DNA from 3 places in the Ensifer sp. VA4 genome. Region 2 is predicted to be linked to each of the others. Evidence: predicted binding sites of a transcription regulator. Region 2 holds the regulator's gene; each other region holds the start of a gene.
The links. The regulator LexA, encoded in region 2, represses DNA repair genes until DNA is damaged. The targets are predictions, from matches to a motif close to TGTTCNNNNTGTGTTCNG.
Positions count from the first base shown of each region.

Region 1: the regulator LexA is predicted to act here: its motif matches at 2,464-2,481, upstream of radA (DNA repair protein RadA).
Region 3: the regulator LexA is predicted to act here: its motif matches at 3,494-3,511, upstream of AC0C6X_RS03380 (DNA recombination protein RmuC).

Region 1 covers NZ_JBVQPO010000005.1:330,163-335,235, forward strand. The annotation lists gene AC0C6X_RS10985 (AzlC family ABC transporter permease) at 1-93, opposite strand, end outside; gene AC0C6X_RS10990 (AraC family transcriptional regulator) at 279-1,136, opposite strand; gene alr (alanine racemase) at 1,287-2,426, shown strand; gene radA (DNA repair protein RadA) at 2,584-3,987, shown strand; gene AC0C6X_RS11005 (CvpA family protein) at 4,320-4,943, shown strand.
Region 2 covers NZ_JBVQPO010000006.1:312,695-317,767, reverse strand. The annotation lists gene AC0C6X_RS12905 (serine hydrolase domain-containing protein) at 1-180, shown strand, start outside; gene AC0C6X_RS12900 (acyltransferase family protein) at 211-1,293, shown strand; gene lexA (transcriptional repressor LexA) at 1,769-2,497, opposite strand; gene AC0C6X_RS12890 (hypothetical protein) at 2,815-3,111, opposite strand; tRNA gene AC0C6X_RS12885 (tRNA-Ser) at 3,345-3,434, opposite strand; gene AC0C6X_RS12880 (septal ring lytic transglycosylase RlpA family protein) at 3,748-4,782, shown strand; gene AC0C6X_RS12875 (D-alanyl-D-alanine carboxypeptidase family protein) at 4,846-5,073, shown strand, end outside.
Region 3 covers NZ_JBVQPO010000002.1:86,046-91,118, forward strand. The annotation lists gene dapE (succinyl-diaminopimelate desuccinylase) at 1-399, shown strand, start outside; gene AC0C6X_RS03360 (hypothetical protein) at 386-982, shown strand; gene truA (tRNA pseudouridine(38-40) synthase TruA) at 1,023-1,766, opposite strand; gene fmt (methionyl-tRNA formyltransferase) at 1,766-2,701, opposite strand; gene def (peptide deformylase) at 2,868-3,392, opposite strand; gene AC0C6X_RS03380 (DNA recombination protein RmuC) at 3,544-4,737, shown strand; gene AC0C6X_RS03385 (ribokinase) at 4,786-5,073, shown strand, end outside.

The sequences.
Region 1 (5,073 bases), on a different contig from region 2:
CAGCGTCACCTCCGCCGGCGTCAGCCCCTTGGCCGCCGCCACTGCACCGAACACCAAGCCGATCGGCATGACGGCGACGATCAGCGGCGTCATCGCGATCGCCGCGGCGCGAAATTCTTGAAATGCACTTCTTACCTGCAACGTCGCTGGCTCCATTTGCGCGAAACGGAGAACGTCTAAAGGCTGGAGCGGCTCCCGTATTGAACGAAAGTGATTGCTCCCATGAGTAACAGCGGGATGCGGGCGGAAAAACCGCACGCACCTTTCCTCATCCCGCTTTAGCCGGCGCGAAAGGCGCCCGGAGTCACCCCGGTGCGCGCCTTGAAGTGGCGACTGAAATGCGCCTGATCGGCAAAGCCGCACTGATAGGCCGCATCCACCGCCGACCAGCCATGCCTGAGCAAGGTCTTGGCAGCACGCACGCGCTTGTCGGTCAAAAAGGCATGCGGAGTGATGTGAAACTCCTTGCGGAAGGCACGGATCAGGTGCGCGCGGCTGAGCCCTGCGACCTTGGCCAGCTCCTCGAGCCCGACGTCTTCAACGTAATTCTCGACCAAATAGTCTCGCACCCGATGCACGGCGGACTGCTCGCGCGTCTCGATCGGGGTGATGATCGTACTGCCGTGCCTCTCGAACATCGCCGCAAGCACGCCGAACATTCTCTCTTCGGCCTCGAGTTGACCGCCCGCCAGCTCGAGCGTTCGGTGCGCGTGATGAAAGGACAAGGCGAGGTCCGGATCCTGCAGCACACGTTTCGAGAAGGACGGCGTTCCCTTGAAGGAGCGGCCGGTCACGTCCTCGATGATGTTCACCAAAAGCTCGGCGCTCGGATAGACCATGCGGTAGCGATAGCCGCTGCCGCCGGGATGACCGTCGTGGATCTCGTCGGGATTGATCAGGTAGAAGAACCCAGGTCCTGCTTCCGAGCGCTCGCCCTTGATCTTGCTGATCTGCGAACCCGCCTCGATCGCACCGATGCTGAAGGTCTCGTGCGCATGCGGCGCGAATTCGTGGGTGATGAAGGTCGCCGTCAGGCATTCCATCCCCATGAAACGAGCATCCCGCCAGAAGCGCGTGCGTTCGGCGCCCTCAATCGGCGTGTCATCGATGGCCTGTTGCTGCGAAATCGTCTGCATGCGGGAAACATAGTGGTCCGAGGCGACCCCGTCTTGCACAAAAGTGCTTGGTTCCCGACACAGCCCGCGTGGACGTGCGACAGGCGAGCATTTGCGACCATGGGCCGTTGGCTGTATTGCTCTTCGTATCGTCCACGCAGAGTGTCCGGCATGCTTCCTCCCGAATTCCTTTCCGCCTCCAACCGCCTCACCATCGATCTCGGTGCGCTTGCCGACAATTGGCGGGCGATGAATGCCCTCTCCGGCAAGGCGCGGGCGGCAGCGGTCTTGAAGGCGAACGCCTACGGGCTCGGCATCGAACACGCCGCCCCCACCCTCTATGCGGCCGGCGCGCGCGACTTTTTCGTTGCCAATGCCGAGGAAGGTGCCGAGCTGCGGCCACTCGTTCCGGAGGGCCGCATCTACATTCTCGCCGGCATGTGGCCGGGAAACGAAGAGCTCTTTTTCGACAATGATCTCGTGCCCATCATCAATTCCGAGGAACAGCTTGCGGTGTTCATGGCCGCGCTTTCCGAACGCGGTGATCACCCCTGTGTCCTGCATGTCGATACCGGCATGAACCGGTTGGGCCTCTCGGTCGAGGCCGCCGTGGCGCTTGCCAACGACCCGGCGCGGCCCGCAAGCTTCTCGCCCGTCTTGGTCATGAGCCACCTCGCCTGCGCCGACGAACCGCAGCATCCGTTGAACGCCTACCAGCTCGCGCGTTTCCGCGAGGCAACCGCTGCGTACGAGGGTGTCGATGCCAGCCTTGCAAACTCCGGCGGCGTCTTCCTGGGCGCCGACTATCACTTCGAGCTCACCCGACCGGGCATTGCCGTCTATGGCGGCGAGGCGGTCAACGATGCCGTCAACCCGATGACGCCTGTCGTGACCGCCGAAGCCAGGATCATCCAGATTCGCGAAGTTGCCGCCGGAGGCACGGCCAGTTACGGCGCCTCCGCCCGCTTCGACAGGGACAGCCGCATCGCCACCGTCGCGGTCGGCTACGCCGATGGCTACCATCGCTCGGTTTCCGGCGGCGGCGTGACTCTGCGGCAGGCAACACCATCAGGGGCATTCGGCTTCCTGCACGGCAAGCGCGTGCCGCATGTGGGTCGCGTCACCATGGACCTCAGCCTGTTCGACGTCACCGACCTTCCGGCGGGCGCAGCACGCCCGGGCGATTACATCGAGCTCTTCGGCCGCAACATCGCCATTGACGACGTTGCGCGCGCCGGCGGTACGATCGGTTACGAACTGCTGACCAGCCTCGGACATCGCTACATCAGGAACTATGTCGGCGCCGTATGACACGGCTTTGCCGCAAATTCCTTGCGGCCTTCGCTAAAATTCACCTTTTGTTCCGCGTTTCGCGGCATTATGTGACGACAAAGGTGAATCTCCTGTCACTGACGGCATCGCCCCGCGCGGCCGCCGGTGGCCCTCCAGATTTCGAAAGTCGATGCCGATGGCGAAAGCCCGCACACAATTCATCTGCCAGAACTGTGGCACCGTCCACACCCGCTGGGCGGGCAAATGCGAAGGCTGCGGCGAGTGGAACACTATCGTCGAGGAGGATCCGACGGCCGGCATCGGCGGCGGTCCGTCGCGCGCGCCGAAGAAGGGACGCCCGGTGGCGCTCACCACGCTTTCGGGCGATATCGAAGATGCACCCCGCGTCCAGACCGGAATTTCGGAATTGGACCGGGTGACCGGCGGCGGTTTCGTGCGCGGCTCGGCATTGCTCGTCGGCGGCGATCCCGGGATCGGCAAATCGACGGTGCTGATGCAGGCGGCCGCAGCACTATCGCGCCGCAAGCACCGCGTCATCTATGTCTCCGGCGAAGAGGCGGTGGCGCAGGTGCGGCTGCGTGCGCAGCGCCTGGGTGCGGCTGACAGCGACGTGCTGCTTGCCGCGGAGACCAATGTCGAGGACATCCTCGCGACGCTCGCCGAGGGCAAACGTCCGGACCTCGTCATCATCGACTCGATCCAGACGCTCTGGAGCGACATCGTCGATTCGGCGCCCGGCACGGTGACCCAGGTTCGGACCGGCGTGCAGGCGATGATCCGCTTTGCCAAGCAGACGGGAACCGCCGTCGTTCTCGTCGGCCATGTCACCAAGGAGGGGCAGATCGCCGGCCCGCGCGTCGTCGAGCACATGGTCGATGCGGTGCTCTATTTCGAAGGCGACCGCGGTCACCACTATCGCATTCTACGCACCGTCAAGAACCGCTTCGGCCCGACCGACGAGATCGGCGTCTTCGAGATGTCCGACAAGGGCCTGCGCGAAGTGGCCAATCCGTCCGAGCTGTTTCTCGGCGAGCGAAACGAGAAATCGCCGGGCGCGGCTGTCTTTGCCGGCATGGAAGGCACGCGCCCTGTTCTCGTCGAAGTCCAGGCCCTCGTCGCGCCGACTTCGCTCGGCACGCCGCGGCGCGCCGTCGTCGGCTGGGACTCCGCCCGGCTGTCGATGATCCTCGCCGTACTCGAGGCCCATTGCGGCGTTCGGCTCGGCCAGCACGATGTCTATCTCAATATCGCCGGCGGTTACCGCATTTCGGAGCCGGCCGCCGATCTAGCTGTGGCTTCCGCACTGGTTTCGTCGCTTGCCGGGCTTGCCCTTCCAGCAGATTGCGTCTATTTCGGCGAAGTCAGCTTGTCGGGAGCCATCCGGCCGGTTGCGCATACCGCACAACGCCTTAAAGAAGCCGAGAAACTCGGGTTCTCGCAGGCGGTGCTGCCATTCGCTTCCACCGAATTGCCGAAAAACGGCAATGGCCGATGGAGCGAAATGGAGAGTTTGCCGGATCTGGTGGCGCGCATCGCGGGATCGCGAAACGCGCTGAGGCCGGTGGAAGAGGCAGACTGAGGAAGCGGATGCCGCAGACCGCCCCTACTGCATGGTTCCCTAAATCGGAATCGATTTAGGGGCAAAACTAGGCAGCAGGTCTATGTGCTACAGCGACCTTTGCGCGCCCGAAAGGACGCGCGGCGCTGTAGGGGCCGCGAAAAGGCTGCAAATGCCCTACTGCATGTGTTCTTTGATCGTAGCCGATCAAAGGACAAAAACATGCAGCACATCAAAGTGGTACAGCGACCTTTGCGCGTCTAATGAGACGCGCGGCGCTGTAACATCAGGCAGGGCCGATGGCGGATAGGCTTGAGGAGACCCGGACGAACCGGGTCCGGAGTAAGGACAAAATGCCCATTACAATTCTCGACGGTATCGTTCTCGGCGTCGCCCTGTTTTCCGCAATCCTGGCCATGGTTCGAGGCTTCTCGCGCGAAGTGCTCTCGGTCGCGAGCTGGGTGGGTGCGGCCGCAGCCGCCTATTTCCTCTACCCGCAGCTTCTGCCCTACGCCAAGCAGTACACCAACAGCGATACCGTCGCATTGATCGGATCGGCGGCGGTGATCTTCCTGGTCGCGCTGATCATCATTTCCTTCATCACCATGCGGATTGCCGATTTCATCATCGACAGCCGCATCGGCGCGCTCGACCGCACCCTTGGCTTCCTGTTCGGTGCCGCCCGCGGCATCCTTCTGGTGGTCGTCGCCATGCTGTTCTTCAACTGGCTCGTGGCTCCGCAGCAGCAGCCGACCTGGGTCACCCAGGCGAAATCGAAGCCGCTGCTCGACAATCTCGGCAACAAGCTGATCGCGCTGCTGCCTGAAGAAGCCGACGCCACCATTCTCGACCGTCTGCGCGGCAAGGACACGACCGGCGAAGGTGAAGGCGAAGCGCCGGCGGCCAACCCCGGCCAGGCGCCGTCGACGACGCCCGAGCAGGCGCCTGCCGACGACGCACCGGCCACCAACGGCTGAGACAGGAACGATTTGCCGACAAAGCCCGCCCCGCGGGCTTTGTCCTTTTGGGGAATAACGCTTGCAGCCGTTTTCAGCTAAGATCGCTTGAAGACGGCGGGCCTGATCACGATATGCGCACCGGTACGGA
Region 2 (5,073 bases):
AACGGACGCGAAAAAGCCCGCGATTTGAGCCGTTTCGTTCGCATCCAGCATAGTCTCATCGACGCAGCCCGACGCGCCTATGAGCGCGCCTACAAAAGACGCAAATCCGGCTGGGCGCCTCGCAGGCTTATAACATCAGTCGACTACGGTGCCGACGGACGGATTACCACGCCGTGCTGATCCATGAGACATTCGGAGCGGGGCGGACGAGTGCAATCGTCTTCAGAGCAATACTTTGAAAAGCTGGATCACGTGCGAGCATTCGCCGCCTTCATGGTGTTCACTTGGCACTTCATCCATGCCGGCGGGGTCCCAGTAAATTACGTCCCGGCCTTGCCGCTGCTCTCATTGCTTGAGGAAGGCCATACGGGCGTTTCGCTATTCATGACGCTGAGCGGGTACCTGTTCGCCAAGCTGCTGGACGGCAGGCAGATCGACTATAAGAGCTTCCTGTGGAACCGAGCCCTTCGTCTGCTGCCTTTGTTGACGGTCGCACTGCTGCTGCAGGCGGCAGCCTGGATTGCCAACGGATCCTCGGTTCAAGCAGTCGCGACACAGATCGCGCTTGGAAGCATACTTCCAAGGTGGCCGAACGGTGCTTGGAGCATCGCCGTAGAATGGCACTTCTATCTGATCCTTCCCGCAATTCTCTTCCTGCGGCGATTGGTGGCCTTGATCCTGATCTTTACGGCGGTCGTGTTGCGCCTGAGCCTGTTTATAACCGGCTGGGAAATCCATCCAACCGCGTACTGGACAATCATCGGTCACTTCGACCAGTTCGTTGCCGGGATATATGTCTGGTATCTCTTCCGAGGTGAACGCGTGCGGCCCTTGGCAGTCCTTGCGGTCGCCATGGCGTTCGTCACCTTCTACCACTGGTTCAACATCAGCGGCGGTTTCTATGGGCCTCAAGCATCGCCCGTATGGATCTATCTTCCCGCCGCCGAGGCCGCGTTCTACGCCGTGATGATCGCCGCCTACGACGGATCGAAATTGAGTTTGCCTAAACGGCTATCGGCCTCGATTTCCTTCGTAGGCACGGTCTCCTATTCGATCTACCTGCTTCACTTTTGGTACTATGGCCCCGCTGCAAAAATGGTGACGCAGTATCTTGGTCTTCTGCCCTTTGGGCTTTCGCTTCTGTGTTCCCTGCTGGCTTTTGTGCTGTTCCTGCCGATCGCAGCACTCAGCTACCGATGCATCGAACAGCCGTTCTTGAAGCTCCGTACGAGATACGCGAGGCGTGGCCCTCATTTTAGGCCGGAGAACTCTTATACGGGTGCCCTGCGCTGAGATTCCCGGTCAGCCCCCACTTGTGGGCCAGAAAGCCCTCGACCTCCGGTCAGACTGTGATTGCTGGGCGTTGGTGAAGATGGCCTCGGCACTAAAGCAGGCGAGCCATGCAACCGCTGTAGTGGTCCGAGATTCCCGAGAACTGGCGAGGACGTAAACCCGACGGTACTGCTGCTCGTCGAGAAGAAGGATGCCCGTCGAGCATCATAGCCCAATCGCTGGCCGGGCTATAAACGCCCACGATGCGCCAAGAAGCCAGTGAAGGCGACGGATTGCCTGCGGTTTTCCGCGCCATAGACCCGAAGCCGTCATATACGACGCCATCCGAGAGTGACAGGCGGCGCTCCAACTCGACTGGGAGCCAAACCTCCCAGGCCGTTTGCCGGACCCTATACAAGATACGCAGACGCCGCCGATGTCCCGGAGAAGATATTGGGCAGCGAAAGGAGCTGCCGTTCCAGATCTTGTCCGGATGTCAGTGGTAGCGGCGGATCAGTCCGACGAGCTTGCCCTGGATCTTCACCCGATCGGGTCCGAAAATCCGTGTCTCGTAGGCGGGATTGGCGGCTTCGAGCGCAATCGACGCGCCCTTGCGCCGGAAGCGCTTCAGCGTCGCTTCCTCATCGTCCACGAGCGCCACGACAATATCGCCGGGATTGGCCGTGTTGCCATTGCGGATGATCACCGTGTCGCCGTCGAAGATGCCGGCTTCGATCATCGAGTCGCCCTTGACTTCGAGGGCGTAGTGTTCGCCGTTGCCGAGCATGTCGAGCGGAACGGTGATGTCATGCGTGTTGTTCTGGATGGCCGAGATCGGCACACCTGCAGCGATGCGGCCCATGACCGGCACGGACACCGAAGCGTTTTCAGCCGCTGGCGCCGGCTTTGGCAGTGCAGCAGGGGGAGGTGCTGCCGGTTTGCCGAGGCTTCCCTCGATCACGCTCGGGGAGAAGCCGCGGCGCGGCTGCTGCTGCTGGATGGATGCGTAGGCTTCCGGGAGCTTGATGACCTCGAGCGCACGGGCCCGGTTCGGCAGACGGCGAATGAACCCGCGTTCTTCGAGCGCCGTGATCAAGCGGTGGATGCCGGATTTCGACGCCAGCTCGAGCGCATCCTTCATTTCATCGAATGATGGCGGGACGCCCGACTCCTTCATGCGTTCGTGAATGAACAGAAGCAATTCCTGTTGCTTGCGGGTCAGCATGGCACGTCGCTCCAGAAGCGTGAAACAAATCAAGAACAGACACTATCTGTTCCATATGTGTTCTGCAAGTGCCTAAAATTCCGTGAATTCAGGCAATTGACGCGTCTGCGCGTATCAATCGGTCACTTTTACGGGAGCAAAGCGGGTTTGAGTGCGCGAAATAGGGCCTGCGGCGTGGCGCATGGCGAGACCGTGAGGTTGATTCGAACGATTCGTGATCGTTTTCGTGGAGCAGGCGAGCTGATCCGGTGTTCAGGTGGAATCGCTGTAAGCGGAAGGTACTAAAGCGACGTGCGTTCATCCGAACGCTCTTCGCTTTAGGCCGGCTGCGTGCTGGAGCAGGCGTCTTCGAATTCCTTCACCGTCTCGGGGGTGTTGTCTTCGGGAAGCACGGCGTCCGCCGCATCGGTCGCAACAGCTGTGTCGCCGTCATAGACGAACGACTGGATGTAGAACGCAATCGCGCCCTTCCACACTTTGCGTCCGTCGATCTGATGGCAGGGAACGGCGGTTTCGAAATCGGTCTGCAGTTCGTCAACCGTGGCGGCGCTGAGCTTGATGTCAGGCATATTGGGCGATGCGACTATCGAAGCGAGGAGGAGGGCGGCGAGCACGGTGATCGTCCACTTTGATGCAAGGGTGGGACTACGGGGCGGTTAACGATGTGAACCGCGCTTTCGTTCCGGTGTCCAGCAAGCCTGGCGATCACTCTGACGTGTTCAACAGCTCTTTGAGTGTAAGCTGTGGCTGTTTTACGTCACGTGCCCGACGCGCAAAGGCCGCAGGGCTTTGCAGCAGCGGCGCGCTGCGGCAAGGGGGGCGGCGTCAGCGTATTTCCAAGGGGGAATGGCGGACAGGGTGGGATTCGAACCCACGGTACGGTTTCCCGTACGCTGGTTTTCAAGACCAGAGCCTTAAACCACTCGGCCACCTGTCCTTGCCTGAAGCCGGCAGCTAACGGCTTTCGGGCACGGCGTTATTGCGCGAAGCTCCGTCGCTTTGCAAGATTTAAGATGCATCGCCGAAGGATTTTCTCGGTGGCCCGGTATTAGAGCGCGGGCCCGCTCTGCCGGTAACCATCTGTAAACCATAACGCATGAAATCCGGCGTTGATCTGTGGATGAGTTCGCATTTTTGCCGTGTTGCTGTCATGTTTGATCGACTGTTCCGTTTCGGGACGCCGAGATTTCCGCTGGGGGCATGAGCGGAAGGTTTCGAGTACGGCTTATTCGATCGATGTTGTGGGACAGATGACATCCAGTAAAAATGCGGCATATCTGGTCAAGGGACTGCGCCTTGCGGCAGTCCCCATGCTGTGCGTAACGCTTGCGGCCTGCGGATCCACGTCGAGCATCAAGAAGTCCAAGTCGCGCAGCAAGGAATACTTCGCCGAATCCGTTTATGGCGTGAAGGCGAGCCCGCGCGTTGCGACTGGAAACAGTATTCCGAAGGGCGGCGGACGTTACCAGGTCGGCAAGGCCTATCAAGTCAAGGGCAAGTGGTATCAGCCGAAGGAGGACTTCGGCTACAACAAGACCGGTGTCGCCTCCTGGTATGGCTCGGCGTTTCACGGCCGCCTGACTGCCAACGGCGAGGTCTACGACAAGGCGCACCTGTCCGCCGCGCACCCGACATTCCCGCTGCCGAGCTATGCGCGCGTCACCAATATGGAAAATGGCGCGTCGGTGATCGTGCGCGTCAACGACCGTGGCCCCTATGAATACGGCCGCATCATCGACGTTTCCTCGAAGACGGCCGACATGCTCGACATCAAGCGCAAGGGCAGCGCGAAAGTGCGCGTACAATATGTCGGCCGCGCGCCGCTTGAAGGCAACGACATGCCCTATCTGATGGCTTCCTATGTCCAGAAGGGCGAACGGGGCCCGAGCGTGATGCCGGAAGGCCAGATCGCAACCGGCGTGATGGTTGCGTCGAACGAGCCGTTCCGCAATCAGAGCCTCGGCACGCTCACCGTTCCCGCAAAGGCTTCGCTTGACGTCGGCGAACCGGTGACGGCACTTGCCGCGCCCGTGCCGCAGTTCGCTCAGCCAGAGTCGCTGAACGAGTTCGTGGTGCTCCCGGAGATCGGCCCGATCCCGCGTGAGCGGCCGGAATTCATCCCGATGCCCGACGGCAACATGGCCTATGCGGCCGCCTATTACGAAGTTCGCGTCAGCGACGCCGAATCGCCGTTTGAAGCGATCATGGTCGACAAGAAGCAGCTTACCCCCCAGGTGATTGTCGATTACGCGAAGCGCCAGAAAGCAAGCGGTTCTGTCCGATAACCGTAAGCGGCGTTGTGCCAAAATGACCACGCTGCTATGGCCAAGGGGAAACCGGAGTTTCCCATGCGCATGAAGATGTTTTCGGCGGTGTTTTTCGGCGTGGCATTGTTTGCTGGTGCCGTACTCGCGCAGACACCGGCGCCTGCCTTCGATACCAAGGCAAAACAGATCCTGCTGGTCGATGCCGAAACCGGCACCGTGCTTTTCTCGCGCGCCGAAAACCAACCGATTCCGCCGGCATCGCTCGCCAAATTGATGACGATGGAAGTCGTGGCCGAGGCTCTCGTCAAG
Region 3 (5,073 bases), on a different contig from region 2:
AACGACACCTGGACCGCGGAAAGCCTGATGGCGGAGATCATTGCGCGGCTCGATCGCGCTGCCGCTGCCGGCAGCCTGCGGCCGGATCGTGCGCCCGTCCGCTACGAGATCACCTGGGCCGAGCGGCCGAGCCACGTGTTCCTGACGCGCAACAACGCATTGATCGATTCGCTTTCCGGTGCGGTCGAGGCGGTCACCGGCCGGCAGCCGAAGCTGTCGACGACAGGCGGCACCTCGGATGCGCGCTTCATCAAGGACTATTGCCCGGTGGTCGAATTCGGCCTGGTCGGCCAGACCATGCACATGGTCGACGAGCGCGTCGCCGTCGCCGACCTTGAAACCCTGACCAATATCTACGAGACCTTCATCTCCAGCTGGTTCGATCATGCCGCTGCTTGACGAGGTGCTTGCCTATATCAAGGGCATCTGGCTCTTGGCGCAGGGCAACGAGGAGGGATTCCGCTGGTTCGACTTCAGCGAGAGCGGCCTGTGGCGATCGTTCACGACGATGCTCTGGTGCCTGCCGGCGATCGCCGTCACCTGGGCGTCCTGGCGGCTCTATTATCTCTCCGCCATGCCGACCGGCACGACCGTCGGCATAGACGCTATCTTCAAGCTGGTGCTGGTCGATCTCACCGGTTGGCTTCTGCCACTGGTGCTGATCGCCGTGCTCTCCCGCCCGCTGGGCTTTGCCCCAGCAGTGGTGCCGGTCATCGTCACAACAAACTGGCTGTATGTGCCCTTATCCTATGCGATGGCGGTTCCGGCGGCACTGCGCCTGGTCATTCCGGGAAGCGAGGGGCTGACGGGCCTGATCGAACTCATGTTGCTCGTCGTCAACGTCGGTGTCCTCTTCCGGCTACTGCGCATGGTGACGGGCAATCAGACCTTGCTGGCCTCGGCGCTGACGGCGCTCTTCCTATTGCCTTCGCTGATGATCGGCCGACTATTGCTGGGCGTCTTCGGCCTCATTCCGGGCTGATCGCGGTCTGGGAGATGCCCTCAGGGACCTCGGCCGTCAGTCAATAATCCACCTGAAGGAAATAAAGCCCCTCGGGCGGTGCCACGGGGCCGCAGGCCTTGCGGTCGCGCGCTTCCAGCGCCGCCTGCAAGTCGTCCGGCGTCCACTTTCCCTCACCGACCAGCTTCAGAGATCCTGCGAAGGAACGGATCTGGTTGTGCAGGAAGCTCTGCGCCGTCGCGCGGATCTCGATGACGCCGCCGACAAACGCAACGTCGAGCCGGTCGAGCGTGCGCACCGGGCTCGTCGCCTGGCAATGGGCGGAGCGGAAGGTGGTGAAATCGTGATGACCGACGAGGCGCTGCGCACCCTCGTGCATCGCCTCGTGGTCGAGCGGCTTCGGCACCCACCAGGCCCGCCTGGCTTCGAGCGCCAGCGGCGCCGGTCGTGAAATGATCCGGTAGAGATAGTGTCGGCGCAGCGCCGAGAAGCGCGCGTCGAACTCCGGCGACACTTCTTCGGCTTCCAGGATCGCCACCCGCTCGCCGGCAAGCCCCAGATGTGCGTTCAGCGCGTTGCGCAGCGTATAGGGTTTCCATGGCCGCGTGAGATCGGCATGCATGACCTGGCCGCTGGCGTGGACGCCAGAATCCGTACGGCCCGCGCCGCGGATCGAGACGGTCTCGCCGGTCAAGGACAGGATCGCCTTTTCGATCGCTCCCTGCACGGATTGACCGTTGTCCTGCCGCTGCCAGCCGACATAGTCCGAGCCGTCATATTCGACGGTCAGCTTGAACCGCGGCATCAGCCGACCCTCGTACCGGCGGCCACCGGCGTTCCACGCAGGAAGTCGGCGGCGCCGAGCGCCTTGCCGCCGGCGCGCTGCAGGCGTGTAAGCCGCACCGCACCTTCGGAGCAGGCAATCGTGAGGTTGTCGTCGAGCACCGTGCCGGGCTCGCCGGAGCCTGGAGCCGGCTCGGAGTTCAGCACCTTGATGCGTTCCGGCTTGCCGGCGATCCCGAGCTCGAACCAGGCACCCGGGAAGGGCGACAGGCCGCGGATATGGTCGTGCACCTCGCGGGCAGGACGGGCGAAGTCGATGTGGGTTTCCGCCTTGCTGATCTTCTGGGCGTAGACGACGCCTTTTTTGGCTTGCTCCGTCAGCGGCAGATCGCCGGCCGCGAGCTTCGCCATCGCCTCCCGCATCAGGGTAGCGCCGACCTGCATCAGCCGGTCGTGCAACTCGCCCGCCGTCATCGTCTCGCCGATCTGGACCGCCTTGGTCAGCGCAACCGGGCCGGTGTCGAGCCCCTTGTCCATCTTCATCACCATCATGCCGGTCTCATGATCGCCGGCCATGATCGCGCGCTGGATGGGCGCCGCCCCGCGCCAGCGCGGCAGAAGCGAGGCGTGGCCGTTGTAGCAGCCGTATTTGGTGCCGGTGAGAATCGCCTCTGGCAAAAGCAGACCATAGGCGACGACCACGGCGACATCGGCGTCGAAGTCGCGGAAGGTCTGACGATCCGCTTCGTCCTTGAAGTTGACCGGTGTCAGCACGGGAACGCCCAGCAGCTCCGCCGCCTGGTGTACCGGCGATTTCTGCAAATCGAGCCCGCGGCGACCGCCCGGTCGCGGCGGCTGCGTGTAGACGGCGACGATCTCATGGCCGGCTTCGGCGAGTGCTGCCAGCGTCGGCACCGAAAACTCCGGCGTGCCCATGAAAATGATGCGAAGCGACAAGGCGGTGAACTCCGTCCTCTCAGTTCAAATTGCGCAATTCCGGACGGAAAACCGTTTCACACTTTTCCCGGAATTGCTCCAGAGATTCAGGCCCCTTCAAACGGGTTTCCCGCCTGCAAATCAAGCCCTCGGCGCGATATGTCTCGGCCGCTGCCCGTTCGGCGCCTCAGATCGCCTTCGCGCCGCGGGTCTTGGCGGCCTTGGTAAACTTGCGGATCACCATGTCGCGCTTGAGCTTGGAAATATGATCGATGAACAGTACGCCGTTCAGGTGATCGATCTCGTGCTGCAGGCAGGTGGCGAGCAGGCCATCGGCCTCGATCGTCTGCTCCTTGCCGTCACGATCGAGATGCTTGACGGTGATCGAAGCCGGGCGCTCGACCTCGGCGTAATAATCCGGGATCGACAGGCAGCCTTCCTCGTAAACCGAACGCGCATCGGACGAAGCGACGATCTCGGGGTTGATGAAGACCAACGGCGTCTTCTCCTCGCCCTCCTTCGATACGTCGAGCACCAGCATGCGCTTGGCGACACCGATCTGGATCGCGGCAAGACCGATGCCGGGGGCGTCGTACATGGTTTCGAGCATGTCATCGGCCAGACGGCGGATGTCCGCGTCGATGGTTTCGATCGGCGTGGAAACCTGCCGAAGCACAGGATCGGGAAGGATGATAAGCGGCTTGATCGTCATGCTGCTCCCATAGCCGATCTTTCCATCGGCGCGCAAGGAAATTGCCTTGCTGCCTGCGCCACCCGCTCGCGCTTCGCGTGGCGTTAACCGCTACACGCAAATGTTCTCGTTTTGATCTACACTTCACGAGAGAATCTGTTAGGTTTGGCGCATGGAACCTGCGCCCCTCCCTCTTGCCCAACCGCTGTTTTTCGTCGGCACTTTGCCGATCACCCTGGGCCATCTCGCGATTGCCGCCGGGCTTGTGATGATCGTCGCTGCGCTGATGGCGCTTGCGCGGCGGCGGGATACCCGCGACGAGGAGCGTCAGGAACAGATGGCGATGCTGCTTGCGGCGCAAACGGAGATGCAGGGACGGGTCGCCGCCATGGCCGAGGTTTTCGGCGCGCGCCAGGCGGAGCTCAACCAGACGCTCAGCCAGCGCATCGACGGCATGACGCACCGCATCGGCGCATCGATCACCGAGCAGACGAAGGCGACGCATGAGAACCTCAGGCGGCTTCAGGAGCGGCTGGCGGTCATCGACACCGCCCAGAACAACATCCAGTCGCTGGCCAAGGACATGGCCGGTTTGCAGGCGATCCTGTCGAACAAGCAGACGCGTGGCGCCTTTGGCCAGTCCCGCATGGAGGCGATCATCGCCGACGGGCTGCCGATGGGCGCCTTTGAATTCCAGACGACGTTGTCGAACGGCGCACGACCCGACTGCACCATCCGCATGCCGAACGGCCAGCCGCCGCTCGTCATCGACGCCAAGTTTCCGCTGGAGGCCTGGAATGCGATGCGCGATGCAGAAACCTCGGAGCGTCGCCAGCAGATCGCCCTGCTCTTCCGCCGCGACATGGAAACGCACATACGCGATATCGCCAGCAAATATCTGATATCAGGAGAAACGCAGGACACCGCCTTTCTCTTCGTGCCGTCGGAATCGATCTTCGCCGACATCCACGAGCACTTCGAAGCGATCGTGCAGAAGGCGCATCGCCAGCGGGTCGTGATCGTTTCGCCATCGCTTCTGCTGCTCTCGATCCAGGTGATCCAGGCGATCCTCAAGGATGCGCGCATGCGTGAGCAAGCGCATCTGATCCAGGGCGAAGTCGCCAGGTTGATGGAGGATCTGGGCCGTCTTGACGAGCGCGTGCGCAAGCTTCAGGGCCACTTCGCCATGAGCCAGAAGGATGTCGAGGACATTCTGGTTTCCTCCAGCAAGTTGACGCGCCGCGGCGCCAAGATCGAGGCACTCGAGCTCGAGGCCGAGGGTGGCACGCGGGAAGCAAGCGGTGAGCGTGCCGCTGTCGACAACCGCGTCGGGCAATTGCGCCTGCGGGTGGTTGACGAGGACTGACGCAGTCGGGCACTCTCCGCCCACTTTGCCAGCCAACAGGATGTTCACATGATCACTGTTTTTGGGTCCATCAACATGGACCTGATCGCCACCACCGCACGCCTTCCAAAGCCCGGCGAGACCGTCGCCGGAACGGGCTTCTCGACCGCCGCCGGCGGCAAGGGCGCCAATCAGGCGCTTGCCGCACGACGGGCCGGCGCGACGGTGCAGATGGCGGGCGCAGTTGGCGCCGACAGTTTCGCCGACGGCGCGCTGGAACTGCTGAAGGGCGCCGGCACCGACCTGTCGCTGACCAAGACGGTAAACGGGCCGACCGGCACCGCGCACATCCTCGTC